Linked DNA regions of Luteipulveratus mongoliensis. The protein of the gene in region 1 interacts with the protein of each later gene in a pairwise test. Links are inferred from orthologs where the notes say so. Each region holds a gene or a part of one and is shown in the gene's direction. Other genes may lie near its edges.

Evidence for each region. Proteins that work in one complex are often made in the same cells at the same time.
Region 2: the proteins of VV02_RS15420 (region 1) and paaC interact in binary tests that used the Escherichia coli proteins (3 or more experiments, as listed by UniProt). The link is inferred for Luteipulveratus mongoliensis from one-to-one orthologs.

Annotation. Positions count from the first base shown.
Region 1 is NZ_CP011112.1:3,241,167-3,245,065, reverse strand. Bases 84-3,083 are described here. They hold VV02_RS15420 (response regulator), read left to right. Parts: upstream 84-1,247; coding sequence 1,248-1,919; downstream 1,920-3,083. Other genes in these bases: VV02_RS15415 (exonuclease SbcCD subunit D), read left to right, coding at 2,167-3,083; VV02_RS15425 (sensor histidine kinase), read left to right, coding at 84-1,251. Outside these bases: more of VV02_RS15425, read left to right, coding at 1-83; more of VV02_RS15415, read left to right, coding at 3,084-3,348; VV02_RS15410 (AAA family ATPase), read left to right, coding at 3,345-3,899. UniProt on the Escherichia coli protein: Member of the two-component regulatory system DpiA/DpiB, which is essential for expression of citrate-specific fermentation genes and genes involved in plasmid inheritance.
Region 2 is NZ_CP011112.1:3,834,602-3,838,500, reverse strand. The notes cover bases 414-3,413. They hold paaC (1,2-phenylacetyl-CoA epoxidase subunit PaaC), read left to right. Parts: upstream 414-1,508; coding sequence 1,509-2,318; downstream 2,319-3,413. Other genes in these bases: paaE (1,2-phenylacetyl-CoA epoxidase subunit PaaE), read left to right, coding at 2,809-3,413; paaD (1,2-phenylacetyl-CoA epoxidase subunit PaaD), read left to right, coding at 2,312-2,809; paaB (1,2-phenylacetyl-CoA epoxidase subunit PaaB), read left to right, coding at 1,228-1,512; paaA (1,2-phenylacetyl-CoA epoxidase subunit PaaA), read left to right, coding at 414-1,231. Also shown: VV02_RS18210 (GNAT family N-acetyltransferase), read right to left, coding at 1-100; more of paaA, read left to right, coding at 185-413; more of paaE, read left to right, coding at 3,414-3,899. UniProt on the Escherichia coli protein: Component of 1,2-phenylacetyl-CoA epoxidase multicomponent enzyme system which catalyzes the reduction of phenylacetyl-CoA (PA-CoA) to form 1,2-epoxyphenylacetyl-CoA. The subunit C may be essential for structural integrity of the alpha subunit.

The DNA of each region.
Region 1 (3,899 bases):
CTGGGTGGCCACTTCCGCGGATCGACCGGACCCGCGTTGCGCGGTGGCGAGGTGACCGAGACCTACAGCGGCACGCTCGGGCCGTCGGTGCGCGCCGTCGTACCCGTGCGGTCCGGCGACCGGGTGGTCGCTCTTGTGTCGGTCGGGATCACCTTGCAGCAGGTGAATCACAAGGTCTGGGAAGCCCTTCCGGCCGTTTTGCTCGTCGCGGCAGGGCTCGGAGCGCTCGGTCTGGTGGGCGCGTGGCTGGTCGGGCGACGCCTTCGTCGTCAGACGCACGGGCTCGGCGAGGTCGAGATCACCCGCATGTACGAGTACTACGACGCCGTGCTGCGTGCGGTCCGTGAAGGACTCGTCCTCCTCGGACACGACGATCGGGTCACCCTCGCCAATGACGAGGCGCGGCGGCTGCTCGACCTGCCTGAGTCGTACGACGGCAAGACGCTGGCCGAGCTCGGGCTCGTCACGCCGGACACCGGACCCGAGCTGCACGACCTGCCGGTCGTGGTCGGGGACCGGGTGCTACTGGTCAACCGGGCGCCCGCGCGGTGGAACGACCGGGTCGTGGGGTCGGTCGTGACATTGCGTGACCGCACCGAGCTGCAGGAGGTCACGGCCGAGCTCGACACCGTCCGTGGCATGGCGGCGGCACTGCGAGCGCAGAACCACGAGGCGGCCAATCGCCTGCACACGATGGTGTCGTTGGTCGAGATGGGTGAGACAGAGGAGGCTGTCGCGTTTGCGACGGACGAGCTCGACCTGGCCCGGCGGTTGACCGATGACGTCGTCGGGGCCGTCCAGGAGCCGGTCCTGTCGGCGCTCCTCCTCGGCAAGTCGAGTCAGGCCCAGGAACGTGGCGTAGCGCTGGTCGTCGACCCGGACAGCTCGGTGACGCACACGAGTCTGTCCGCGCACGACCTGGTGACGGTCGTCGGCAACCTGCTCGACAACGCCATCGACGCGGCCCAGGGCACTGCCGAGGCGGTCGTACAAGTGCTGGTGAAGTCCGAGGACGACGGACTGATGGTTGCCGTCGATGACAGCGGACCTGGGATCGCCCCCGAGCACCGGGACCAGATCTTCGAACCCGGCTGGACCAGCAAGCCGGATACCCAGGCGCGCGGGCGCGGTGTCGGTTTGGCGCTCGTCGGGCAGGTGGTGCGCCGGCACGAGGGCTCCACCGAGGTCGGGCGCAGCACGCTCGGTGGAGCGCGGCTGACGGTCCGCGTCCCGGCGAGGCGTACGCCATGACCGTGCACGTGCTCGTCGTCGAGGACGAGCCGGTCGCAGCGCGTGCGCATCGCACGTTCGTCGAACGGATGGCCGGCTTCGAGGTGGTCGACGTCGCCGGTACCTTCGCCGATGCGGTCCGCGCGCTCGGTGCCCACCAGGTCGACCTGGTGCTGCTGGACATGCAGCTGCCCGACGGCCACGGCCTGGACCTGCTGCGCCAGCTGCGGGCGACCGCCCACCCCAGCCATGTCATCGCGGTCACCTCGGCGCGCGACGCCGACGTCGTACGACAGGCCGCCTCCCAGGGCGTCGTCGGCTACCTGCTCAAACCGTTCACGGCGGCGATGCTGGAGGCCAAGCTGCGGCAGTACGCCGACTTCCGGTCAGCGCTGGAGACCACGGCATCGGTCGACCAGACCGCCGTCGACGCGGTGTTCGACGCGATGCGTCCCCGTCGTGAGGTGGCACTCCCCAAGGGTCTCAGCGCCGAGACGCTCGTCAAGGTTCGACAGCTCCTCGGTGGGTCAGACCAGGCGCGTACGGCATCCGAGGTCGCGGACCGGATCGGGACGTCACGAGTGACGGCTCGTCGCTACCTGGAGTACCTCGCCGACGCCGGGCAGGTCGATCGGTCGACGCGACACGGCGGCTCGGGACGGCCGCACGTGGAGTACCGCAGCTCGTAGTCCGTGACCGCGCAACGGGCCGTAAGTGCCAGTGCACTGTGGTGCCACCACAGCGCGGCGCCAACGGCTCCAATGGGACCCGGTTACATCGCATCCTGACGCCGTCCAGGCGTCACCCCTTGTCCGACCGGTCGGTAAGTGGCCTTCCGGCCGGTCGGGCAACCTGGGGGCTGGACATCGTCCGTCGTTCGAAGGCTCGCCGACCAGGCTCCCCGACAGTGTCGGTGGACTCTCCTAGCCTGCGAGTGTGCGCCTGATCCACACCTCCGACTGGCACCTGGGACGGTCGTTCCACGGGGTCGGGCTGCTCGGTGCCCAGGGGCGCTATCTGGACCATCTGGTCGATGTCGTGCGGCAGGAGCAGATCGACGCCGTCCTCGTCTCCGGCGACATCTACGACCGTGCGCTGCCCAGCCCAGACACGGTCGCCCTGCTCGACGACGCGGTCGTACGACTCCTGGACGCGGGCGCCGCGGTGATCCTCTCGAGCGGCAACCACGACTCGGCCACCCGGCTGGGTTTCGCTTCCCGAGTGCTCGAGCGCGCCGGCCTGCACATCCGTACGACGCTGGAGTCGGTCGGCACGCCCGTCACCCTGGGCGACACGCACGTCTACCCGATCCCGTTCCTCGAGCCCTCCCTGGTCGCCGACGAGCTGGGCTGCCAAGACCGGACCCACGCGGCGGTGCTGCGCGCCGTGATGTCGCGGGTCACGACTGACCAGCGCTCGCGAGGCGGTCAGTCGGTCGTGATGGCTCATGCGTTCGTCACCGGTGCCACGACCTCGGAGTCCGAGCGCGACATCAGTGTCGGAGGCATGGGCGCGGTGCCGGTCGAGGTGTTCGACGGGGTCGACTACGTCGCCCTCGGCCATCTGCACGGTGCCCAGCAGCCGCGCGAGCACGTCCGCTACAGCGGGTCGCCGGTGGCCATGTCGTTCAGCGAGACCGGCCACGTCAAGGGTTCGTGGCTGGTCGACCTGGACGGTGCCGAGCCCTCCTTCACCTTCGTCGAGGCACCGGTCGAGCGGCAGCTGCACCGGTTGCGCGGCAATCTCGACGACCTCCTCGCCGGGCCGACGTACGCGCCGGCTGAGACGGGCTGGTGCCAGGTCACGCTGACCGATCCGGTGCGACCGCTCGGGGCCATGGAGCGCGTCCGGTCTCGGTTCCCGCACACGCTCCAGCTGCTCTTCGACGGTCCGACCGACCAGATCGCGGCGCGCAGCTACGCGCAGCGGACGCGTGGCCGCTCTGACATCGACGTGTGCTGCGACTTCCTGGAGCACGTCCGTGAGGGTGCGCCGGCGTCGGACGAGGAGCGTGAGGTCTTCGCGAGCGCGCTCGCCGAGTCCACCGTGGCCCGGCGGCGTCGGGATGACGAAGGCGAGGTCGGCGACGTCTCCGTCGGGCGGAGCGGGGTCGCATGAGGTTGCACTGGTTGCGAATCGAGGCATTCGGTCCGTTCCCCGGCGTCGAGACCATCGACTTCGACGCGCTGTCCGAGCAGGGCGTGCACCTGATCCACGGCCCCACCGGCGCGGGCAAGACCACGATCCTCGACGCAGTCTGCTTCGCACTGTTCGGCCAGCTCCCCGGCTCGCGGCACGGGCAGCGCGAGAGCCTGCGCAGCGATCATGCGGGCGCTGGTGCGGTGCCGACCGTGACGCTCGAGGCGACGGTCGGCGGGCGACGGCTGCGGATCGAACGCTCCCCCGAGCACCGGGCGCCCAAGAAGCGCGGCGCCGGACTCACCCGTCGCCAGGCCAAGGTCGTCCTGCAGGAGCAGGTCGGCGGTCGATGGTCCGGTGTGAGCACCCGGCTCGATGAGGTCGGCGACGTGATCGAGCAGGCACTCGGGATGGGACTGGATCAGTTCGCTCAGGTCGTGCTGCTCCCCCAGGGTCAGTTCGCGGCCTTCTTGCAGGCACGGCCGGACGAGCGGGGTGCGGTGCTGCGTCGGCTCTTCGACGTCCAGCGA
Region 2 (3,899 bases), 590 kb from region 1 along the record:
CCGTCCGCCACACCCTGCTCTGGACCTCACCGACGGCTGCCGCATCGGCGGGACGGGCGGTCCGGACGGCGGCGTCCGCAGCGGGGAGGTCGGTGGTCATGGCGGCCAGTCTCGCAAGCCGCGGGCCATATGACAGTCTGGATACAGAATTGCGTATTCTTGTCATAGAAGGCATCCTGTGAGCATGGACAGCAACGACGTCGGCCCCGGCTCCGAACCGCTCAACGCAGCGGAGGGCGGGGCACTGGACGAGCTGCTTCCGACGGCGACCCAGCGTCGTACGCAGCCGGGATCCTTCGATGACCTCATCGCGGCGGAGCAGCGCATCGAGCCGCGTGACGCGATGCCGGACGACTACCGCAAGACGCTGATCCGCCAGATCGCTCAGCACGCGCACTCCGAGATCATCGGTATGCAGCCCGAGGGCGCCTGGATCTCGCGTGCTCCGTCCCTGCGGCGCAAGGCGATCCTGATGGCCAAGGTGCAGGACGAGGCCGGCCACGGGCTCTACCTCTACAGCGCGGCCGAGACGCTGGGCGTGGACCGCAGCGAGCTGCTCGACAAGCTGCACACGGGGCGGCAGAAGTACTCCTCGATCTTCAACTACCCGACCCTGACGTGGGCCGACGTGGGTGCGATCGGCTGGCTGGTCGACGGCGCCGCGATCATGAACCAGGTGCCGCTGTGCCGGTGCTCCTACGGGCCGTACGCCCGCGCCATGATCCGCGTCTGCAAGGAGGAGTCCTTCCACCAGCGGCAGGGCTTCGAGATCTTGTGGACCCTGGCGCGCGGGACCGAGAAGCAGCACGCGATGGCCCAGGACGCTGCCGACCGCTGGTGGTGGCCGGCGCTGATGATGTTCGGTCCGCCCGACACCGGCGATGCCGCGGCTCCCGGTGGGCACACCGAGCAGTCGATGGCCTGGGGCATCAAGCGGTTCAGCAATGATGACCTGCGTCAGAAGTTCGTCGACATCACCGTCCCGCAGGCCCAGAAGCTCGGCCTGACGCTGCCCGACCCCGACCTGCGCTGGAACGACGAGCGGGGCCACTGGGACTTCGGCGAGATCGACTTCGACGAGCTGTGGCGCGTCGTCAAGGGCGACGGACCGTGCAACGCCGAGCGCATCGAGCACCGCGTGCGCGCCCACGATGAGGGTGCGTGGGTCCGGGAGGCGGCGAATGCGTACGCCGACAAGGTCGCAGCACGCGCGAAGGAGGCCGTGGCATGACTTCGGAATGGCCGCTGTACGAGGTGTTCGTCCGGGGTAAGCGAGGGCTCTCACACCTGCACGTCGGCTCGCTGCACGCACCGGACGCCGAGATGGCGCTGCGCAACGCACGCGACCTCTACACCCGCCGCCAGGAAGGCGTGTCCGTCTGGGTCGTCAAGGCGGATGACATCACAGCGAGCAGCCCGGATGAGAAGGACTCGTTCTTCGATCCGGCGGCGGACAAGGTCTACCGCCACCCGACGTTCTACGACGTGCCCGAGGACGTGGAGTACTTGTGAGCGGGGACACGACCTGGGTGGGACGCGCGCCGGACACGACTGTCCCTGAAGGCGATTCGCTGGCCGCGGCCTACTGCTTGCAGCTCGGAGACGATGCCCTGATCTACGCGCAGCGACTGGGGGAGTGGATCTCACGCGCGCCACAGATCGAGGAGGACATGGCCCTCGGCAACATCGGCCTCGACCAGCTCGGTCAGGCTCGCGCGCTGCTGACGCGGGTGGGAGAGCTGGATGGGTCCGGTCGGACTGAGGACGACCTCGCCTACCTGCGCGACGAGCGGGAGTTCCGCAACGTCCAGCTGGTCGAGCAGCCACGTGGTGACTTCGCCTTCGAGATGGCACGGCTGCTGTGGTTCTCCAGCTATCAGGCGGAGCTGTACGCCGCCCTCCTGACCTCCGAGGACGAGGTCCTGTCGGCGGTCGCTCACAAGGCGGTCAAGGAGGTTGCCTATCACCGCGACCACGCAACCCAGTGGGTGCTGCGACTGGGTGACGGCACGCTCGAGTCCCACGACCGGATGCAGACGGCCCTCGAGGCCGTACTCCCTTATCTGGCAGAGCTGTTCGACGACGACGCGGTGTCTCTCGCGGCTGCTGAGGCCGGGCGTGGTGTAGCGCCGTCGGGTCTTCATGACGCGGTGGTCGCTCGTGTCGGTGCAGTGGTGGATGAGGCAACCTTGACGCTGCCCAACGACTCGCGCTGGCGCTCACGAGGTGGCCGCACGGGCGCGCACTCGTCGGCCATGGGGCATCTCCTTGCCGACATGCAGCACATCGCCCGGTCACACCCGGGAGCGCAGTGGTGACGGCCGTCGCGACCAGCTCGGTGGATGTCCTCGCCGCGGTCCGGGCGATCCCGGACCCTGAGGTCCCGGTCATCACGATCGACGACCTCGGGATCCTGCGGTCCGTCGACCTCGACGGCGACCGCCTGCGCGTCGTGATCACTCCGACCTACTCCGGCTGTCCGGCGATGGAGGCGATTCGCGCCAACATTCAGCGAGTGGCTGCCGATCACGGCTACGAGGCGGACGTCTCGATGCAGCTGTCTCCGGCCTGGACCACGGACTGGATGTCCGCTGATGGCCGAGATGCGTTGGCACGCTTCGGGATTGCTCCACCACATGTACTGAAGGACGGCCCTGTTGCTGTGGGCCTCAGCGTCCGTCAGGTGACCTGTCCGCTGTGTGGCTCGACGGACACCGAGGAGCTCTCCCGGTTCGGGTCGACATCGTGCAAGGCGCTCCGTCGGTGCGTATCGTGCCGCGAGCCGTTCGAGGAGTTCAAGGCCCTCTGATGACTGCTCTGATCAGCACTCCGGCCCGCACCCGGCCGCGCTTCCACACCCTCACGGTGAGCCATGTCCAACAGCTCACGGACGAGGCCGTCGCGATCTCCTTCGCCGTGCCCGACGACTTGGCGTCGGTGTTCGAGTTCGCTCCTGGCCAGCACCTGACTCTTCGCGCGACGATCGACGGCGAGGACGTACGCCGCTCCTACTCCATCTGCCTGTCCCGCTCGGAAGCCTTGCTGCGCAAGGAAGTTCGCGTCGGGTCCGCGCGGGTGCCCGGGGGCGTGATGTCCACCTGGCTCAACGAGAAGGTCAAGCCGGGCGACGAGATCGAGGTCATGTCGCCGCTCGGTGCATTCACCTGCCCGACCGACCCTGGTTTGTCCCGCCACCATGTCGCCATCGCGGCCGGGTCGGGCATCACGCCCGTGCTGTCCTTGCTGGCGAGCGCTCTCGAGGACGAGCCGAGCTCGCGGGCCACGCTGATCTTCGGCAACCGGCGCACCGACTCGATCATGTTCCTCGAAGAGCTCGAGGACCTGAAGAACGCGTACGCCGGTCGCTTCCACCTCATCAACGTCCTGTCGCGCGAACCGCAGGAAGTCGAGCTGTTCAACGGGCGGATCGACAAGGAGCGGCTGGAGCGGCTCTTCGGCGCGCTCATCCCTGTCGACGCCGTTGACGAGTGGTACCTCTGTGGCCCGTTCGGCATGGTTGAAGGCGCACGAGAGCTGTTGCGGGACAACGGTGTTGGTGACAGCCACGTCCACCACGAGGTGTTCCACGTCGACGAGGTCGGACAGCCGGCGCCGGTCATCGTGACCGAGCCCGGCGCGCCGGCCGAGGCCGTGGTCACGATCAACCTGGATGGTCGCTCCACCGAGGTCGAGATGCCCAGCAAGGCTGAGTCGATCCTGGACGCCACGCTGCGTGAGCGGCCGGATGCGCCCTTCAGCTGCACGGGTGGCGTGTGCGGGACCTGCCGTGCGCGGGTCGTCCAGGGAGAGGTCCGGATGGACCGCAACTACGCACTGGAGCCGGAAGAGATCGCGGCCGGCATCGTCCTCGCGTGCCAGGCCCACCCGGTCACCGACAC